3 regions of the Streptomyces sp. Da 82-17 genome follow, and region 2 is predicted to be linked to each of the others. Evidence: riboswitches for the same ligand, from Rfam matches in the RefSeq annotation. Region 2 holds a riboswitch; each other region holds the start of a gene.
The links. A riboswitch is a leader RNA that binds a small molecule or an ion and turns the genes downstream of it on or off. The one in region 2 is predicted to bind thiamine pyrophosphate.
Positions count from the first base shown of each region.

Region 1: another riboswitch for thiamine pyrophosphate. It lies ahead of ACIDOF_RS33840 (thiamine ABC transporter substrate binding subunit); the one in region 2 lies ahead of thiC (phosphomethylpyrimidine synthase ThiC).
Region 3: another riboswitch for thiamine pyrophosphate. It lies ahead of thiO (glycine oxidase ThiO); the one in region 2 lies ahead of thiC (phosphomethylpyrimidine synthase ThiC).

Region 1 covers NZ_JBJURH010000028.1:95,861-100,416, reverse strand. The annotation lists gene ACIDOF_RS33850 (phosphatidate cytidylyltransferase) at 1-1,090, shown strand, start outside; gene rlmN (23S rRNA (adenine(2503)-C(2))-methyltransferase RlmN) at 1,194-2,300, shown strand; TPP riboswitch at 2,386-2,492, shown strand; gene ACIDOF_RS33840 (thiamine ABC transporter substrate binding subunit) at 2,489-3,580, shown strand; gene ACIDOF_RS33835 (ABC transporter permease) at 3,622-4,556, shown strand, end outside.
Region 2 covers NZ_JBJURH010000006.1:207,082-211,637, forward strand. The annotation lists gene ACIDOF_RS12705 (IclR family transcriptional regulator) at 1-187, shown strand, start outside; gene ACIDOF_RS12710 (SsgA family sporulation/cell division regulator) at 289-726, shown strand; gene ACIDOF_RS12715 (YibE/F family protein) at 880-2,313, opposite strand; TPP riboswitch at 2,386-2,520, shown strand; gene thiC (phosphomethylpyrimidine synthase ThiC) at 2,513-4,306, shown strand; gene ACIDOF_RS12725 (hypothetical protein) at 4,371-4,556, opposite strand, start outside.
Region 3 covers NZ_JBJURH010000002.1:367,073-371,628, forward strand. The annotation lists gene thiE (thiamine phosphate synthase) at 1-171, opposite strand, end outside; gene ACIDOF_RS04600 (Rv2175c family DNA-binding protein) at 383-748, opposite strand; gene ACIDOF_RS04605 (NAD(P)/FAD-dependent oxidoreductase) at 908-2,071, opposite strand; TPP riboswitch at 2,444-2,555, shown strand; gene thiO (glycine oxidase ThiO) at 2,553-3,731, shown strand; gene thiS (sulfur carrier protein ThiS) at 3,728-3,949, shown strand; gene ACIDOF_RS04620 (thiazole synthase) at 3,953-4,556, shown strand, end outside.

The DNA of each region.
Region 1 (4,556 bases), on a different contig from region 2:
GTGGGGGGCTCCGCCGCCGGCCGGTTACATGGGACCGCCCGGGACGGGCCCCGTCCAGGGGCGCCCCCCGGCGGGTCCTGCCTACGATGAGGCCGGCGCGCAGCAGACTCGGCCCATGCCGACCGTGCCCGGTGTGCCCGACACCGGCAAGGCCGCCGCAGACCGGTACGACAGCGAGGCGGGGGCCGCTCTGACGAGTGGCCCCTTGTTCCGCGACGAGATGTTGCAGGAGCCCATGGCCAGTCCCACACCTCAGGTTCCGCAGCCGTCCCGGAAGAAGCGTGCGGGCCGCGATCTGCGGGCGGCCATAGGGGTCGGTGTCGGACTCGGCGCGGTCATCGTGGCGTCGCTGTTCGTCGTCAAGGCCGTGTTCGTCGCGGTGATAGCGGTCGCCGTGGTGGTCGGCCTGTGGGAGCTGACGACGCGTCTGCAGGAGCGCAAGGACATCAAGGCGCCGCTCGTGCCGCTCGCGGTGGGCGGCGCGGCGATGGTCGTCGCCGGGTACGTGCGCGGCGCCGAGGGTGCCTGGGTGGCGATGGCGCTGACCGCGCTCGCCGTCCTGGTGTGGCGGATGACGGAACCGCCCGAGGGCTATCTGCGGGACGTCACGGCCGGGGTGTTCGCCGCGTTCTACGTGCCGTTCCTCGCCACGTTCGTGTCGATGATGCTGACCGCGGACGACGGTGCGGAGCGGGTGCTCACGTTCCTGCTCCTCACGGTCGTCAGCGACACCGGGGCGTACGCGGTGGGCTGGCGGTTCGGCAAGCACAAGCTGGCGCCGCGCATCAGCCCCGGCAAGACCCGGGAGGGCCTGCTCGGCGCGGTGTCCTTCGCGATGGCGGCGGGCGCGCTGTGCATGGAGTTCCTGATCGACGGGGGCACCTGGTGGCAGGGCCTGCTGCTCGGCCTCGCGGTCGCGGCGAGCGCGACGCTCGGCGACCTCGGCGAGTCGATGATCAAGCGGGACCTCGGCATCAAGGACATGGGCACGCTGCTCCCGGGCCACGGCGGGATCATGGACCGCCTCGACTCCCTGCTGCCGACGGCGCCTGTCGTCTGGCTGCTCCTGGTGCTGTTCGTGGGTACGTGAAGTACCCGCGCTTCCTGCGCTGACCTGCTGTTTCTTCGGTGGCGGGCTCGTTGTCCACAGGGCGGCGGGCCCGCTGTCGTATGTCTGCGACACTGGTAGAGCCATGCCTAAGCCCGGAGAACTCACTTTTGTCGCGCCCCGCGGAGCCAAGAAGCCCCCGCGGCACCTCGCCGATCTCTCGCCCGCCGAGCGCAAGGAAGCGGTGGCCGCGATCGGCGAGAAGCCGTTCCGCGCCAAACAGCTGTCCCAGCACTACTTCGCGCGGTACGCGCACGACCCCGAGCAGTGGACGGACATTCCCGCCGCCGCTCGCGGCAAGCTGCAGGAAGCGCTGCTGCCCGAGCTGATGTCGGTCGTGCGGCACATCAGCTGTGACGACGACACCACCCGCAAGACGCTGTGGAAGCTGCACGACGGGACGCTCGTCGAGTCCGTCCTGATGCGGTACCCGGACCGGGTCACCATGTGCATCTCCTCGCAGGCCGGCTGCGGCATGAACTGCCCGTTCTGCGCGACCGGCCAGGCCGGGCTCGACCGGAACCTGTCCACCGCCGAGATCGTCCACCAGATCGTGGACGGCATGCGCGCGCTGCGCGACGGTGAGGTCCCCGGCGGTCCCGCGCGGCTGTCCAACATCGTGTTCATGGGCATGGGCGAGCCGCTCGCCAACTACAACCGCGTGGTCGGCGCCATCCGCCGCCTCACCGACCCGGAGCCGGACGGCCTCGGCATCTCGCAGCGCGGCATCACCGTGTCCACGGTCGGCCTGGTGCCCGCGATGCTGCGGTTCGCCGACGAGGGCTTCAAGTGCCGCCTTGCGGTCTCGCTGCACGCCCCGGATGACGAGCTGCGCGACACCCTCGTGCCGGTCAACACCCGCTGGAAGGTCCGCGAAGTCCTCGACGCCGCCTGGGAGTACGCGGACAAGTCGGGCCGCCGCATCTCCATCGAGTACGCGCTGATCCGGGACATCAACGACCAGGCGTGGCGCGGGGACCGGCTCGGCCGGCTCCTCAAGGGCAAGCGGGTGCACGTCAACCTGATCCCGCTGAACCCGACGCCCGGCTCGAAGTGGACGGCCTCGCGGCCCGAGGACGAGAAGGCGTTCGTCGAGGCCATCGCGGCGCACGGCGTGCCGGTCACCATCCGGGACACCCGCGGCCAGGAGATCGACGGGGCCTGCGGGCAGCTCGCCGCCTCCGAGCGCTGAGCCGCCCGACCGTCGGCCGGCCACGCGTGCCGAGCCCTCCGCGGAGGAGCCCGGCACGCGTGCAGTACCGTGCATTCGTACAAATGAATTCCGACAGGGGAGCGCCGTCAGGGCGCTGAGAGTGCGGCAGTGCCGCAGACCCTCGGACCTGATCCGGGTCATACCGGCGTAGGGAGTCAGCACCAGTCATGAACATCAGTCTTCGGCGTGCCTGCACGATCGTGCTCTGCGGGGCGCTCGGCGTCAGCACCCTCGCCGCCTGCGGCGGCGACAACGGATCCGAGGCTTCCGGTGAAGGCGGCGGCAAGACCGTCACGCTCGTCACCCACTCGTCCTTCAACGTCTCGCCCGACGTCCTGAAGTCCTTCGAGAAGCAGTCCGGGTACAAGGTCAAGATCCTCAAGGGCGGCGACGCCGGCGAGGTCGTCAACAAGGCCGTCCTCTCCAAGGGCAACCCGCAGGGCGACGTCCTCTTCGGCGTCGACAACACCCTGCTGTCCCGCGCCGTCGACAACGGCCTGTTCACGCCGTACGAGGCGAAGGGCCTGGACCAGGTTCTGCCCGAGTACCGGGTGGACGAGAAGCACCACGTCACGCCCGTCGACAGCGGCGACATCTGCGTGAACTACGACAAGAAGTACTTCGCGGACAAGAAGCTGGCCCCGCCGAAGACCCTCGACGACCTGGTCAAGCCCGCGTACAAGAACCTCCTCGTCACCGAGAACGCCGCCACCTCCTCGCCCGGCCTCGGCTTCCTCCTCGGCACCGCCGCCGAGTACGGGGACAAGGGCTGGCAGGACTACTGGAAGAAGCTGAAGGCCAACGGCGTCAAGGTCGTCGACGGCTGGGAGCAGGCGTACAACGAGGAGTTCTCCGGCTCCGCGGGCGGCAAGAAGGCCAAGGCGGACCGGCCGCTGGTGGTGTCGTACGCGTCCAGCCCGCCCGTCGAGGTGCTGTACGCGAAGCCGCAGCCGAAGGAGGCGCCGACCGGCGTGGCCACCGGCACCTGCTTCCGGCAGACCGAGTTCGCCGGACTGCTCGACGGCGCGAAGAACGAGAAGGGCGGAAAGGCCCTCCTGGACTTCCTGATCACCAAGGAGTTCCAGGACGACATGCCGCTGCAGATGTTCGTGAACCCGGTCCGTGAGGGCGCCCAACTCCCGAAGCTGTTCACGGAGTTCGGAGTCGAGGTCGAGGACCCGAAGACCATGGACCCGAAGAAGATCACGGAGAACCGTGAGGACTGGGTCAAGTCGTGGCAGTCGCTGGTCCTGAAGTAACCACGGGGGCCCGCCCCCGGAGGGACGTCCGCGGGAGCGCGGTGCGGCTCGGCCTGATGGTCCTGCCCGTCGCGTTCTTCGCGGTGTTCTTCGCCTACCCGGTCGCCGCGATCGTCGCGCGCGGCCTCAAGGACAGCAGGGCGGGCGGCAGTTGGCAGCTCGGGCGGCTCGGGGACGTCCTCGCCGACCCGGACATCCAGCACGTCCTGTGGTTCACCACCTGGCAGGCCCTGGCCTCCACCGGGCTCACCCTGCTGATCGCGCTGCCCGGCGCGTATGTCTTCGCGCGCTTCGACTTCCCCGGCAAGCAGCTCCTGCGGGCGGTCGTGACCGTGCCGTTCGTGCTGCCCACCGTCGTCGTCGGCACCGCGTTCCTGGCGCTGCTCGGGCGCGGCGGCGTCCTCGACGAGCTGTGGGGCGTGCGGCTCGACACCACGGTGTGGGCGATCCTCCTCGCGCATGTCTTCTTCAACTACGCCGTCGTCGTCCGCACCGTCGGCGGTCTCTGGGCGCAGCTCGACCCGCGGCAGGAGGAGGCCGCGCGGATGCTCGGCGCCTCCCGGCTCGCGGCCTGGCGCCGGGTGACGCTGCCCGCGCTCGGTCCGGCCGTCGCCGCCGCCGCGCTGATGGTGTTCCTGTTCACGTTCACGTCGTTCGGCGTCGTGCAGATCCTCGGCGGGCCCGGCTTCGCCACCCTCGAAGTGGAGATCTACCGGCAGACCGCGCAGCTCCTCGCCCTCGACACCGCCGCCGTCCTCACCCTCGTCCAGTTCGCCGCCGTCGGCGCGGTCCTCGCCGTGCACGCCTGGACGGTCCGGCGCCGCGAGAGCGCCCTCCGGCTCGTCGACGCCGCGCAGACCTCCCGCCGCCCGCAGGGCCCCGCCCAATGGGCGCTGCTCGGCGGGGTGTTGGCGACGGTGCTGCTGCTCGTCCTCGTCCCGCTCGCCGTCCTCGTCGAACGCTCCCTCCACCCCTC
Region 2 (4,556 bases):
GGAACAGCAGGAGTACGCGCTGGGTACGGTCTGCGCGGCCGTGCCCATCACCGTCGGCACCACCGCGGCGACGCTCGCTATCTCGCTGCCCCTGCATCAGCGGGGCCGACTGCTGCCTGCGGTGCGCGAGTTGCAGAGCGATGTCGGCCGGAAGCTAGCCACGCTGGCGTTCTCTATCAGTATCTGAAAACTCACTCCTTGTGATCTCTTCAGTACGTTGAGCAAGATGCCCTCAGGGTCGGGAAGATGAATCCGGTTCAACTCAACGGCACAGCAACGGGGTAGGCGATGCGCGAGTCCGTCCAGGCAGAGGTCATGATGAGCTTTCTCGTGTCCGAGGAGCTCTCGTTCCGCATCCCGGTGGAGCTCCGGTACGAGACCCGCGACCCCTTCGCCGTGCGGTTCACCTTCCACCTGCCCGGCGACGCCCCGGTGACCTGGGCGTTCAGCCGTGAACTCCTCGTGGACGGCGTCGAGGGACCCTGCGGCGACGGCGACGTGCACATCGCGCCCGAGGGCCCCGAGCCGCTCACCGACGCCTTGATCCGCCTTCAGGTCGGCGGCGACCAGGCCCTGTTCCGCGCCGGCATCGCCCCGCTCCTCGCGTTCCTGGACCGTACGGACAAGCTGGTCCCGCTCGGCCAGGAGCGCACGCTCGCCGACTTCGAGGCCAACCTCGACGAAGCGCTGGGCCGCATCCTGGCGGAGGAGCACAGGACGGGCTGAGCACCTCCTTCCGGATCCTTCGCACGGCTGCGCTGAAACGCTTCGGCGCAGCCGCTGTCGTATCCCGGCCCGGCGGGTGGCCGATGCCCCCCCCGCGCCCCTGCCCCGCGGCCGGTCCTGCCGCGTGCCCCTTGCGTGCCCGTTGCGTGCCCGTCAGCGCTTGCGCCTGCGTCCCCGACCGCCGCCGCGGGAGGCCGCGCGGCCCGAAGGCGCCCCGCCTGCCGAGCCGCTTCCAGGTCCGCCCGACGCTCCGGCCGACGGCGTCGCGCCCGGCTTGTCGGCCGAGACGAGCAGTGCGGCGAGCGCCGTCGTCACCGGCACCGAGGCGACCAGGCCGATGGAACCGATCAGCGTGCGCACGATCTCCTCGGCCACCAACTCGCTGTTGGCCACCGTGCCCACACTGCTCTGCGCGATCGAGAACAGCAGCAGCAACGGCAGCGCGGCACCCGCGTACGCGAGGACCAGGGTGTTGACGACCGACGCGATGTGGTCGCGGCCGATGCGGATGCCCGCGCGGTACAGCTGCCGGGCGGTCATCGTCGGGTCGGCGTGGTGCAGCTCCCAGACCGCGGAGGTCTGCGTGACCGTCACGTCGTCGAGCACACCGAGGGAACCGATGATGACGCCCGCGAGGAGCAGGCCGCTCATGTCGATGTCCGGGTAGAGGCCGTGGATCAGGCCGGTGTTGTCGTCCGTGTTGCCGGTCAGGTTGGCCCAGCCGATGAACAGCGAGCCGAGCAGCCCGATGAGCAGCAGCGAGACCAGCGTGCCGAGCGCCGCCACCGAGGTCCGCGCGGACAGGCCATGACACATGTAGAGGGCGATCAGCATGATCGCGCTGGCTCCGACCACCGCCACGACCAGCGGATTCGAGCCCTGCAGGATCGCCGGCAGGATGAAGAGCGTCAGCAGTACGAAGCTCACCGCGAGCGCGATCAGCGCCATGAAGCCGCGCATCCGCCCGACCACGACCACGGCGAACGCGAAGATCGCCGCGAGGATCCACATCGGAACGCCGCGGTCCACGTCGGTCACCGAGTACTGCAGCTCCTTGGGCGCCCCCGGCGCGTACGCCACGACCACGTCCTGGCCCTCGCGCAGCTGCCGCGGCGCGTCCGGCTGGACCACCTCGACGAAGGTGCGGCCCTTGTCCTTGCCGCTGGTCACCTCGATCGTCGCCTTCGCGCACGTACCGGTCTGCGAGCGCTGCGCCTCCTGGCCCTCGGGCGTCGACGGATCGCCGGTCGGCGGGACCTGCGAGGCGTTGACGTCCTTGCAGTCGACCCCGTCGACCTGGACCACCCGGCCCGACTCGGTCTGCCGGTCGAAGCCGACGCCGCTGCGCTCGTGCGGCGGTGCGCCCCCGGGCCAGAGCACGGCGAGGCCGACGAGCACGGCCGTCGCGAAGGGGATCAGCACGGCGGCGATGACCTTGCGCAGATGTTTCGAGACGGGCTCGGCGGGACCGTGGCTGTGCGAGTGGCCGTGGGAGTGGCCGCTGGAACCGCCGTTCCCGCCCCCTCCGTGGCCGTTTCCGTGCGGCGGTTCGGAGGGCGGCTGCGGTGGCTGATGCGTGGTGGTCACCGACCGATCATCGCAAGAACGGGTGGGGCCCTCTGTTCAGCGTGGCCGTACGGACGCTAGCGTGGGGCCCACGATTGTCACCGCGGGAGCTCGGAGCACCGGGCTGAGAGGGCGCTGACCTCCGTACGAGACGTACGGAAACGGCTGCGTCGACCGCCGAACCTGTTACCGGGTAATGCCGGCGTAGGGAGTAGGTCTCATGACCACATCGGACGCACGCACGCCTGCCTCCAGCACGACCGAGGGCACGGAGGCCGGGAAGTCCATCGGCTGGCACAAGGCGTACGTCGAGGGCTCACGCCCCGACCTGCGCGTGCCGGTCCGCCAGGTGCACCTCACCAACGGCAAGTCCGTGACCCTGTACGACACTTCAGGCCCGTACACCGATCCGACAGCCGACACCGACGTCCGCCGCGGGCTCGCGCCGCTGCGGGAGAACTGGATCGTCGCCCGCGGCGACACCGAGGAGTACGCGGGCCGCCCGGTCCGCCCCGAGGACGACGGCATCAAGCACACGTCGCCGCGCGGCGGCCTGCGCAACCTCGACGCGGTCTTCCCCGGCCGGCCCCGGCAGCCCCGTCGCGGCCGGAACGGTCAGGCGGTGACGCAGCTTGCGTACGCCCGCCGCGGGGAGATCACGCCCGAGATGGAGTTCATCGGGATCCGCGAGAACCTCGACCCCGAGGTCGTACGCGCCGAGGTGGCCGCCGGACGCGCGGTGATCCCGGCCAACGTCAACCACCCCGAGATCGAGCCGATGATCATCGGCAAGAAGTTCCTGGTGAAGGTCAACGCCAACATCGGGAACTCCGCGGTCACGTCCTCCATCGAGGAGGAGGTGGAGAAGATGACCTGGGCCACCAGGTGGGGCGCCGACACGGTCATGGACCTCTCCACCGGCCGCAACATCCACACCACCCGCGAGTGGGTGCTGCGCAACTCCCCCGTGCCCATCGGCACCGTGCCGCTCTACCAGGCCCTGGAGAAGGTCGACGGCAAGGCCGAGGAGCTGACCTGGGAGATCTACAAGGACACGGTCATCGAGCAGGCCGAGCAGGGCGTCGACTACATGACGGTGCACGCCGGCGTGCGCCTGCCGTTCGTCCCGCTGACCGCCAACCGCAAGACCGGCATCGTCTCGCGCGGCGGCTCGATCATGGCCGCCTGGTGCCTCGCGCACCACAAGGAGAGCTTCCTCTACGAGAACTTCGAGGAGCTCTGCGAGATCCTCGCCGCGTACGACGTGACGTACTCGCTCGGCGACGGGCTGCGGCCCGGGTCGATCGCGGACGCCAACGACCGTGCGCAGTTCGCGGAGTTGGAGACCCTGGGCGAGCTCAACAAGATCGCCAAGGCGCATGACGTACAGACCATGATCGAGGGCCCGGGCCATGTCCCGATGCACAAGATCAAGGAGAACATCGACCTCCAGCAGGAAGTCTGCGAGGAGGCGCCGTTCTACACGCTCGGCCCGCTGACCACCGACATCGCCCCGGCGTACGACCACATCACCTCGGGTATCGGCGCCGCGATGATCGGCTGGTGGGGCACGGCGATGCTCTGCTACGTCACGCCCAAGGAGCACCTGGGCCTGCCGAACAAGGACGACGTGAAGACCGGCGTGATCACGTACAAGATCGCGGCGCACGCGGCGGACTTGGCGAAGGGCCACCCGGGCGCCCAGGACTGGGACGACGCGCTCTCGGACGCCCGCTTCGAGTTCCGCTGGGAGGACCAGTTCAACCTGGCCCTCGACCCGGACACGGCACGGGAGTTCCACGACGAGACGCTCCCGGCCGAGCCCGCGAAGACGGCGCACTTCTGCTCCATGTGCGGCCCGAAGTTCTGCTCGATGAAGATCAGCCGCAACATCAACGAGCAGTTCGGCGGCGAGGAGGGCGCGTCCGAGGAGGAGATCGAGGCGGGCATGCTCGCCAAGTCGCGGGAGTTCGCGGCCGCGGGCAACCGCGTCTATCTGCCGATGGCGGACTGACCGGGGCGATGAACTCGCGCATGGGCCCCAGCTGTTCCGGCCGGGGCCCATGGCCCGTCGTGCCTCAGCGTGAGGTCAGCTTCCCGCTCTTCGTCACGGTCACGGCGCCCTGCCAGCCACCGGGCGAGCAGTCACGGCCGTTGGGGTACGTGGGCTTCGGTACGAGGGTCGTGCGTTCGTCGAGCACGGTCGCACCGCCCTCGTCCCTGAGCACGAGCTCCACGCGCACCTTCGTCCTGCCGTCCTCCGG
Region 3 (4,556 bases), on a different contig from region 2:
GTGCTCCAGCTCCTCGCCGGCTTCCATGCCCTTGTCGCGCAGCTGCACGATGTCGACGCCGCCGGCGAGCACCGCGTCCAGGAACTCGGGCAGGTCGCCCTGTGCCTTGCGGGCGTCGGTGCACAGGTACAGCCGTGCGTCGGCGAGGGCCTCGCGGGGTGCGCGGGACATGGAAGGACTCCCCCCGTTTCGTGGCGTACGGACCGCGGGCCGTGCCGTGGTCCGTACGCCGTCGGTTGTCGGTTCAGGTGGTGCGCCCGGTTTCCCGGTTGGGGTGATGCATCCGGTTTCCCGGTTCAGGTGGTGCCTCCGGTCGCCCGGAGGGACCAGGTGTCGCCTCCGGTTGCCCGGAGGCATCAGGTGGTGCCTCCGGTCGCCCGGATCAGACCGCGAGCGCCTGGGCGCGGCGCTTCACTTCCGTGCCGCGATTCTCGCTCAGGGCCTGCGCCGGGGTGCCCGGCAGGGATTCGTCGGGGGTGAAGAGCCACTCCAGCATCTCTTCGTCGTTGAAGCCGTCGTCCCGAAGGAGCGTCAGGGTGCCGCTGAGGCCCTTGACGACCTTGTCCCCGTCGATGAAGGCGGCGGGGACGTGCAGTGCCCTGTTCTCGCCGCGGCGCACGGCGATCAGCTGGCCTTCCTTGACGAGCTGCCGGACGCGCGTCACCTCGACGCCGAGCATCTCGGCGATCTCGGGGAGGTTGAGCCAGGCAGGGACGAGAGCATCGATTTTTGCGTCAATCTCGGTCACAGGGACAAGCGTGCCATCCCGGACTGACAGTCGGTACCCGGCGCCCCCGATACGGCCCCCGCAAGCCGCCCGACCAGGCGCGATCTTCCCCGCCCCGGGTCGCCCGGCCCTCCGTCGGGCACCGCCGGAACGCCGTCGGCCGCCTCCGCCCGTCTCGTCTCAGGCCTTCGCCGACTTGAGCGGAACGGCCGGGTCCGCCACGCGTTCCGGGTCGAGCCGCACCCCGGACTCGATCAGCTTCCGGCCCTGCGCCAGGTCCCGTGGCCGGCCGACGGCGAGCAGCCCGACCAGCGCGCCGCCCCGCAGCCAGCACACCGACCAGGCCGGGCTCTGCGGATTCCCGCGCCACACCGTGCTGTCGGCCCCGCCATGATCCCCCGCGTACTGCACGAAGCGGCCGAACTGCTCGGACCAGAAGTAGGGCACCGGGTCGTACGCGGCCGTCTCGCCGCCGATGATGTGCGCCGCGACCGTGCGCGGGCCCTGCAGGGCGTTGTCCCAGTGGTGCACGAGCAGCCTGCGGCCGTAGCGGGCCGAGGGGAAGGAGGCGCAGTCGCCGACCGCGTACACGTCGGGGACCGAGGTGCGCAGGGAGGCGTCGGCGACCACCGCGCCGTCGGGGCCGATCTCGACGCCGGAGCCGGCCAGCCAGGCGGTGGCGGGGCGGGCGCCGATGCCGACGACGACGGCGTCCGCGGGGATCCGGCTGCCGTCGTCGAGGACGACCGCGCCGGGCTCGACGCTCTGCACGCGCGCGTGCGTACGGAGTTCGGCGCCCGCGTCGGCGTACCACTGCGCCATGGGGGCGGCGACCTCGGCGGGCAGGGCGCCGGCGAGCGGACCCTCGCTCGCCTCGACGACGGTGACCGCGCAGCCCGCGTCCCGGGCGGCGGTGGCGAACTCGGCGCCGATCCAACCCGCGCCGACGACCACCACGGAGTGCCGCTCGGCGAGGACCGGGCGGAGCCGTTCCGCGTCGTCGAGGGTGCGCAGCAGGTGCACTCCGGGCACGCCTGCCGCACCGGGCAGCTGAACGGGCTCGGCGCCGGTGGCGACGACGAGGGTGTCGTACGGGATCGGGCCCCGCGCGGCGTCCAGTTCGTGGTCGGCGGGGCGCAGGCCGGTGATCTCCTCGCCGAGCCTGAGCTCGACGCCGAGCGCCTCGAAGTCGACGTCGAAGGCCGAGCCCTCGGCCTTGCCGAGCAGCACCGCCTTGGACAGCGGCGGGCGGTCGTACGGCTGGTGGGGTTCGGCGCCGATCAGCGTGACGGCTCCGGTGAAGCCCTGCTCGCGCAGGGCCACTGCGGTCTGCACACCGGCCATGCCCGCGCCGACGATCACGACGCGGTGCTGTGCCTCGGGGCGCTCGCCCTGCTGCGGTTCGCTCTGCCTCTGCTGCTCGGTCACCCGATCACCTTAAACAACTGACGATCCGTCAGGGGCCGCTCGGGACAAGCTCGCGACGTGACCTGCTGCACACCGGGCCCGCTCCGCCTGCACACCGGCGCCCGCCCCGCGCGTGCAACCGATCCGGCTCCGCGCGTGTGCCCGATCCGCCTCCGCCCCGGTGCCGGATCCACCTCTGCCCGGGTGCCGGGTCCGGCTCCGCGCGTGTGCCCGATCCGCCTCCGCGCGTGCCGTCGGCCCGTCGGCGCCCTTCAGCCGGGTGTGGGCCGCGAGCTAGGGTGGCGGACGTAGACCACTCGCGGGAGCCCGGACGCACCGGGCTGAGAGGGAGGCTCAGCGCCTCCGACCGTACGAACCTGATCCGGGTCATGCCGGCGAAGGGAGGGGCTGGAAGCCCATGCATCCACGCAGTGTGCGACCACGCACGCCCACGTCCGATGTGCTCGTCCTCGGCGGCGGCGTCATCGGCCTGGTCACAGCCTGGCGGGCGGCGCAGCGGGGGCTGCGCACCGCCGTCGTCGACCCCGAGCCCGGCGGCGGCGCCGCGCAGGTCGCCGCGGGCATGCTCGCCGCCGTCACCGAACTCCACTACGGCGAGCAGACCCTGCTCGCCCTCAACCTCGCCTCCGCCGCCCGCTACCCGGACTTCGCCGCCGAGCTGCGCGAGGCCAGCGGCAAGGAACTCGGCTACCGCGCGTGCGGCACCCTCGCCGTCGCCCTCGACGCCGACGACCGGGCGCACCTGCGCGAACTGCACGCCCTGCAGCGGCAGTCGGGGCTGGACTCCGAGTGGCTCTCGGGGCGCGAGTGCCGCCGCCTGGAGCCGATGCTCGCGCCGGGCGTGCGCGGGGGCCTGCGGGTCGACGGCGACCACCAGATCGACCCGCGCCGCCTGGCCGCCGCCCTGGTCACGGCGTGCGAGCGGGCCGGCGTGACGTTCCACCGGCAGTGGGCGCAGCGGCTGACCGTGGCCGGGGAGCGGGCGCGCGGCGCCGTACTCGCCGACGGCACCGCCCTGGAGGCCGACCAGGTGGTGCTCGCGGCGGGCAGCCTCAGCGGGCGGCTCGACGGCGTGCCTCCGGAGGTCGTGCCGCCGGTGCGCCCGGTCAAGGGCCAGGTGCTGCGGCTGACCGTGCCGAAGGCGTACGCCCCGTTCCTGAGCCGGACGGTGCGCGCGGTGGTCCGCGGCGGCGCGGTGTACCTCGTGCCGCGGGTCGACGGCGAGCTGGTCGTCGGCGCCACCACCGAGGACCTCGGCTGGGACACCACGGTCACGGCGGGCGGGGTGTACGAACTGCTGCGGGACGCGCACGAGCTGGTGCCCGGCATCACCGAGCTGCCGCTCACCGAGACCCGCGCGGGCCTGCGCCCCGGCTCCCCCGACAACGCCCCGCTGCTCGGCCCGACCGAGCTGCCCGGCCTGCACCTGGCCACCGGCCACTACCGCAACGGCGTGCTGCTCACCCCGATCACCGGCGACGCCCTGGCGCACGCCCTGACGACCGGCGAACTCCCCGAAGCCGTACGCCCGTTCACGCCGAAGCGCTTCGGCGCCCGTGAGGAGCTGACCGTATGAGCACCGCGACGAACACGACGAGAGTGTCGGTGAACGGCGAGTTCCGTTCCGTTCCGCCCGGGACCACTCTCGACGCCCTGGTGGCGACCGTCAGCTCCGCGCCCTCCGGGGTGGCCGCCGCCGTCAACGAAACCGTCGTCCCGCGCGGTGACTGGTCGCGCACCGCACTGGCCGAAGGGGATCGCGTCGAGATCCTCACCGCCGTCCAAGGAGGCTGAACCATGGCAGACGACCCCCTGGTCATCGGCGGTACGAGCTACACCTCGCGGCTCATCATGGGCACCGGAGGGGCGCCGAGCCTGGACGTCCTGGAGCGGTCCCTCGTGGCGTCCGGGACGGAGCTGACGACGGTCGCGATGCGCCGCGTCGACCCGAACGTGAAGGGCTCCGTGCTGTCCGTCCTGGACCGGCTCGGCATCCAGGTGCTGCCCAACACGGCGGGCTGTTTCACCGCCGGGGAGGCCGTGCTGACCGCGCGCCTGGCCCGGGAGGCGCTCGGCACGGACCTGGTCAAGCTGGAGGTCATCGCGGACGAGCGGACCCTGCTGCCCGACCCGATCGAGACCCTGGAGGCAGCCGAGACCCTGGTCGACGACGGCTTCACGGTGCTGCCGTACACGAACGACGACCCGGTGCTCGCGCGGAAGCTGCAGGACGTGGGGTGCGCGGCGATCATGCCGCTCGGCTCCCCCATCGGCTCGGGCCTAGGCATCCGCAACCCGCACAACTTCCAGCTGATCGTGGAGCACGCGCGCGTGCCGGTGATCCTGGACGCGGGGGCGGGCACGGCGTCGGACGCGGCGCTCGCGATGGAGCTGGGCTGCT